Spirulina subsalsa PCC 9445: one gene and its partner. The protein of the gene in region 2 interacts with the protein of the main gene of each other region in a pairwise test. Links are inferred from orthologs where the notes say so. Each region holds a gene or a part of one and is shown on either strand. Other genes may lie near its edges.

The links.
Region 1: the proteins of gyrB (region 2) and gyrA interact in binary tests that used the Escherichia coli proteins (3 or more experiments, as listed by UniProt). The link is inferred for Spirulina subsalsa PCC 9445 from one-to-one orthologs.

The regions. Positions count from the first base shown.
Region 1 is NZ_JH980292.1:2,951,186-2,954,705, reverse strand. Bases 211-3,403 are described here. They hold gyrA (DNA topoisomerase (ATP-hydrolyzing) subunit A), read left to right. Parts: upstream 211-610; coding sequence 611-3,196; downstream 3,197-3,403. Other genes in these bases: SPI9445_RS0113450 (hypothetical protein), read right to left, coding at 3,361-3,403. Outside these bases: SPI9445_RS0113460 (hypothetical protein), read right to left, coding at 1-73; more of SPI9445_RS0113450, read right to left, coding at 3,404-3,520. UniProt on the Escherichia coli protein: A type II topoisomerase that negatively supercoils closed circular double-stranded (ds) DNA in an ATP-dependent manner to maintain chromosomes in an underwound state.
Region 2 is NZ_JH980292.1:3,871,092-3,874,324, forward strand. The notes cover bases 173-3,078. They hold gyrB (DNA topoisomerase (ATP-hydrolyzing) subunit B), read right to left. Parts: upstream 2,639-3,078; coding sequence 707-2,638; downstream 173-706. Other genes in these bases: SPI9445_RS0117615 (glycosyltransferase family 4 protein), read right to left, coding at 2,771-3,078. In the rest of the region: more of SPI9445_RS0117615, read right to left, coding at 3,079-3,233. UniProt on the Escherichia coli protein: DNA gyrase negatively supercoils closed circular double-stranded DNA in an ATP-dependent manner to maintain chromosomes in an underwound state.

The DNA of each region.
Region 1 (3,520 bases), 920 kb from region 2 along the record:
GCATCAAGCGCTTGAGAGGGTTTTTCGCCGCACTAGAACGCCCTTGCAAGCGGGCGAGAGCAGAATTGACCATGAAGTTAACTTAATCCTTAATTGAGCAAAAAATAGGAGCGCAAATGAGCAACCTATTGCTGGCAAAAAGTTTCAGCAAAAAGTTTTAGCAAAACGTGACGAAATTTGACAGACCTCAGAGTAAATATACTTAAAAGGAAAATGCTACCCTAGTGAATCCCACGATATGGATCAGGATTTTTAGACTGTAACGAACACCCTTGGACTCTAAAATCCGTAAAAACTATTAAGTTTCATCCTCAAATATACGAGAGTCTCCGTTATATCCTCATGTTTTGCAACATTTCTTAATGTTGATTTAATAGTCCCCCATCACGTCCTCTTGTGGTGCCGCTTCAGCTTGAGAATTCCCGCTCCGATTGCCCCCTGAAATCCGGGTGACGAAAAGCGGTTAACCCCGTCAAACTGGGGGAAATCATGTTAAAATATTTAAACACAAGACGCAAAATTAGGCGGGTCTTCAGGCAAAAAGTGGCAAATTAGGCTGCTTTTTATTGTTTATCTGCCTTATAAGCAATTTAATGGAGTTTTTCATTTTATGACTGCCTCGCAGGAGCGAATTGTCCCTACTGACCTGAGTAACGAAATGTCCCGGTCATATCTGGAATACGCCATGAGCGTCATTGTTGGACGGGCGTTGCCAGATGCGCGGGACGGACTCAAACCCGTTCACCGTCGCATTCTTTACGCGATGTATGAATTGGGGTTAACTCCAGATCGACCGTTTCGGAAATGCGCTCGGGTGGTGGGGGAGGTGTTAGGGAAATACCACCCCCACGGGGATACGGCGGTTTATGATGCCCTAGTACGCATGGCGCAGAACTTCTCCATGCGAGATCCCTTGATTGATGGACATGGGAATTTCGGGTCAGTGGACAATGATCCTCCGGCGGCCATGCGTTATACGGAGTGTCGTTTACATCGCCTGACGGTTAATGCACTCCTGCGAGATATTGAGTCGGAAACTGTTGATTTTGCCGATAATTTCGACGGTTCTCAACAAGAACCTGTGGTTTTGCCTTCGCGGATTCCCCAACTGTTATTAAATGGTTCCTCGGGAATTGCCGTAGGGATGGCGACCAATATTCCCCCCCACAATTTAGCGGAGTTGGTGGATGGTTTGATTGCTTTAATCGAAAACCCGGAAATTAGCATTGCGGAATTAATGCACCATGTTAAGGCGCCTGATTTCCCAACGGGGGGGCAGATTCTGGGGACTTCGGGCATCCGGGACGCTTACTTTTCCGGACGCGGCTCCATTACGATGCAAGGGGTAGCCCAGATTGAGTTAATCGAACAGCGCGGCCGTCCTGACCGAGAGGCGATTATTGTTACAGAGTTACCCTATCAGACCAATAAGGCGGCACTGATTGAAAAAATTGCCGAGTTGGTCAATGATAAGCGCATTGATGGCATTGCAGATATCCGGGATGAAAGCGATCGCGACGGAATGCGAATTGTCATCGAACTTAAGCGGGATGCGGTGGCGAGGGTGGTGTTAAATAATCTCTACAAACAAACCCCCCTGCGTACCAACTTCGGGGCCAATATGTTAGCCCTCGTGAACGGAGAACCCCAACTCCTTGACCTGAAACGCTTTTTAGAGGTCTTCCTCGATTTCCGCGTGGAAGCCATTACCCGACGCACCCAGTACGAACTGCGCAAAGCCCAAGAACGGGATCATATTTTACAAGGGTTACTCATTGCCCTGGAAAATCTAGATGCGGTGATTCGCCTCATCCGGGCGGCTGCCGATACAGCCAGCGCGAAACAGGAGTTAATCGAGGGTTTTGGTTTATCGGAAGTCCAAGCGGATGCAATCTTACAGATGCAGTTACGCCGTTTAACGGCCTTGGAAGCGGAAAAAATTACCGCCGAACACGAACAACTATTAGCCCAAATCACCGACCTTGAGGACATTCTGGCACGGAAAGAACGGATTAACGCCATTATTATCGAAGAGGCGACCCAGATTAAAACTATTCATGAGTCCCCCCGTCGGACGGAGGTTTTATTACAAGAGGGGGATTTAGATGAGCGGGATTTAATTGCCAATGAGCCGGCCATGATTCTGTTAACGGAACAGGGCTATATTAAACGGATGCCCGTTTCTACCTTTGAAGCCCAAAACCGCGCCACACGGGGACGGGCGGGGGCGAAAATTAAGGAGGATGACGGGGTAGAACATTTCTTGACCTGTTGTGACCATGACAAGGTGTTATTTTTTAGCGATCGCGGTTTAGTCTACTGTCTCAATGCCTACAAAATTCCCACCGCCTCCCGTACCGCCCGAGGGGTGCCGATTGTCCAGATGTTGCCCATCCCCCGGGATGAAAAGATCACCTCTTTAGTGGCCGTGAGCGAGTTTACCGATGATCAGTTTTTGGTCATGTTAACCCGCAAAGGCTACATCAAAAAAACCCCCCTTGATGCCTTTAGTAATATTCGCACCAATGGTTTAATCGCCATTTCCCTGGCCGAAGGCGACCAACTGCGCTGGGTGCGCTTGGCCACCTCGGAAGATAGCGTCATTGTGGGATCTCAGCAGGGGATGGCCATTCATTTTAAAGTGGGGGACGAACAACTGCGCCCCCTCGGACGAGCGACGCGGGGCGTTAAGTCCATGAAACTGCGCAATAATGACCAGTTGATTAGTATGGACATTCTCCCGGCTCAAATTGCGGCGAAGATTGCCAATAGTGAGAGCGAAGAGGAGGAGGAGACTAGCGAAGACCTCAACGGGAGCGAGGAAGTGATCACCGAAGTCACCGAGGGGCCTTGGGTGTTGGTAGTGACGCGACGGGGTTTCGGGAAACGGATTCCGGTGCATCAATTCCGCTTACAACGACGGGCGGGGATTGGTTTGCGCTCGATTCGTTTCCGTATGCCACAGGATGAGTTAGTGGGCTTAAAAATCGTCTATCAGGACAGTGAGTTAATGTTAATCACCAATCGGGGGATTATCGTCCGCCAGGCCGTGAGTGCCATTTCTCCCCAGTCTCGGATGGCGACGGGGGTTCGTTTGCAGCGTTTGGATGAAGATGATGCGATCGCCGCCATTGCCATTGTTCCCACCAGTGGAGAAAGCGAAACCGAGAACCCCGAAGCCTTAGAAGAAGAGTAAACCCCAATCTTGACCAGTTAAAACCCAGAGAACAGGGAACAGGGAACGGGGAACAGGGAACAGGGAATTGGGAATTGGGAGTCGGGAATCGGGAGTCGGGAGTCGGGAGATTGCCTCTCCCCTGCTCCCCTGCTCCCCCTCTCCCCCTCTCCCTTAAAATTCCCCTAAACGACCCTTGAAACATCAACATTCAGCGCCTCAGCCACTTGTTCCGGGGTTAACCCTAGCTGCAACAAACGAGCAATCGCCTGTACTTGGGATTGTTCCAGTTCTCTAGCTCGCTGTTCCGCCGCGTCTCGCTGCTGTTCCGCGATGCGCGCCCTT
Region 2 (3,233 bases):
TGTCGGCTCATCGCAACCTGGGGCGGAAGTACGTCCCAAGGGTTGGGCTGTTCGCCCATTAAAGCGGTACGTGAGCTGGGTTCAGAACGTCGTGAGACAGTTCGGTCCATATCCGGTGCAGGCGCAAGAGCATTGAGAGGAGCCTTCCTTAGTACGAGAGGACCGGGAAGGACGCACCGCTGGTGTACCTGTTGTCGTGCCAACGGCAAACGCAGGGTAGCTATGTGCGGAGCGGATAACCGCTGAAAGCATCTAAGTGGGAAGCCCACCTCAAGATGAGTGCTCTGTTTGGGTTAACCAAGTAAGGTCACGGGCAGAACACCCGTTACATAGGCGTTCGGTGGAAGTCCTGCAAGGGATGAAGCCAAGGCGTACTAACAGACCGAGGGCTTGACCTCTTTCTTCTATGCAGTCTTGAGGGGATTCTCCCCCGGCTTGGTGAGTTTAGCCTAGCGGTCCCACTCCGATCCCTTCCCGAACTCGGTTGTGAAACGCTAGCGCGGCTACGATACTTTGAGGGTTGCCTCCTGGGACAATCGCTCCTTGCCAGGCCTAAATATTCTCCACAACGCTCTACTGCTTTTTCAGTGGGGCGTTTTGGCTTGGTGGTGGTCTGTATTTTCAAGGTCTTAGGGCACAAGTGCTGAAGAAACCCGGTTTCTTAAATCAGAAACCGGGTGAAGAAAAGCTTTAAATACCCCAAGCCCTAAATATCGAGATCCGTGAGGTTGAGACGAGGGCCGTGGGTTTCGATATATTCCCGTCGGGGGGCGACTTTATCGCCCATTAGGGTGGTGAACATATTTTCGGCTTTGGCGGCATCTTCAATGTCTACTCGTTTGAGCATTCGGGTTTCAGGATTCATGGTGGTTTCCCAAAGCTGTTGGGGCATCATTTCCCCTAACCCTTTGAATCGTTGGATGGTGTAGTTGGCGTTGGCGGGGAATTGTGCGATCGCCTGTTGTAATTCCCGATCGCTATACAAGTATTGATGACTGCGGCCGCGTTCTAGCTTATACAGGGGCGGACAGGCAATATACACATACCCCTGATCGACTAATTCCCGTTGATAGCGGTAGAAAAAGGTCAGTAACAAGGTGCGAATATGCGCCCCGTCTACGTCCGCGTCAGTCATTAAGACCACGCGATGATAACGCAGGTTAGAGGGATCAAATTCTTCCCCTTTAATGCCTAATCCGAGGGCTGTGATTAGGGATTGAATCTCAGCGTTTTTATAGATTTTCGCGTCATCGGTTTTTTCAATGTTCAGGATTTTACCCCGTAACGGGAGAATGGCCTGAAAACGGCGATCGCGTCCTTGTTTTGCTGAACCTCCGGCCGAATCCCCTTCCACAATGAAAATCTCCGACTCAGACGGATCCCTCGTACTACAATCCGCCAATTTCCCCGGCAACGGAGAAGATTCTAACACCGACTTCCGACGCACCAACTCCCGCGCCCGTCGTGCCGCTTCCGCCGCCTTATAAGCCTGCACCGCCTTCTCAATAATCGAGTCGGCCACTTGGGGGTTAAACTCTAAATACTCATTGAGGACTTCCCCCACCAGAGAATCCACAATCCCCCGGACTTCCGTATTCCCTAACTTGGTTTTAGTTTGTCCCTCAAATTCCGGGTCCGGAACCTTCACGGAAATCACCCCCGTTAAGCCCTCCCGCACATTCTCCCCGGCTAAATTGGACTCATTCTCTTTAATCTTGTTGCGCTTGCGCCCCACAGAATTCAACGTGCGGGTTAAAACCGTCTTTAAGCCCTCTAAATGGGTTCCCCCGTCAATAGTGCGGATATTATTGGCAAAGCCCAATAAATTATCACTGTAGGCATCAATACACCACTGAAGCGCCACCTCAACGGTCACACCATCCCGTTCTCCTTCCACATAAATAATATCCGGGTGTAGAGCCTCTTTCTCCCGCGTCATATAGGTCACATATTCCCGAATCCCCCCCTCATAACAATAGCTTTCGCTGCGGGTTTCGGCGGGGCGGTCGTCAGTAAAGGTAATCCGTACCCCTTTATTTAAATAAGCTAACTCCCGCAATCGTCCGGCGAGGGTGTTGTAGTCAAAATCTCGGGTTTCGGTGAAAATTTGCTCATCGGGGAGGAAACAAACAGCTGTCCCCGTGCGGTTTTTCTCCTTGCTGGGAGCCTCGGTGAGATCCCCCATCGGCACGCCTCGTTCATAGCGTTGGGTGAACACTTTATTCTCGCGGTAAACTGTAACATTCACCCAAGCGGAAAGGGCATTGACCACAGACACCCCAACCCCGTGTAATCCCCCTGAGACTTTATACCCGCCTCCGCCAAATTTCCCCCCTGCGTGTAACACTGTCATCACGGTTTCTAGGGCGGATTTCCCGGTGGTGGGGTGGGTGTCGGTGGGAATGCCCCGTCCGTCATCAGTGACTGCAACAGAACCGTCGGCATTAATTTCGACTTCAATATGGGTACAATAGCCTGCTAAGGCTTCGTCAATGGAGTTGTCCACCACTTCGTAAACTAAGTGGTGGAGGCCACGGGGACCGGTTGAGCCTATATACATCCCGGGGCGTTTCCGCACTGGCTCTAGACCTTCTAGAACTTGAATCTGGTCGGCGCTATAACTGCTGCTGCTAGTCATGGACATTCCTCAGTAAAGCCTCAGAGTCAGATTTGACTCGTGAAATGACAAAATCAATCAAAATTCTAACACAAAAGCGTTCAAGGCGACGCTAGGGCAGTTCTCTTGAATGTTTGGGGAGGGGATGCACCGTTAGGGTTTTAACTTCTGTTTGAAGCTTTGGAACAGTTGTTCGTAGCGGTCTAGGGCGGACTCGAAGGAATAATTTTCGATGGCGTATTGACGGCTATTTTGACCTAATTCTTTGACTTTCTCTGGATGATTATACAGATCCCGGATGGCTTCGGCGAGGGCGGCTGGGTCTTCGGGGGGAATCACTACGCCGCCTCCACTGGCTTTGAGGGCTTTGGCGGCGGTGCCAATGGCGGGGACGGAACCGATAATGGCGCGACCACTGGAGAGGAGGACTTGAATTTTTGAGGGCATATTAAAGGCTACCACATTGCTCTTTTGGACGACTAGCCCCACGTCGGCGGCGGAGAGCATTTCGGGTAGTTTTTCTCGGGGCTGGAAGGGGCAGAGGGTGACGTTGCCGACTTGTTGTTTTTGGCGGTATTTTTCCAGTTTCTCTAGGCGCTTTTCTTCGCCAACGATG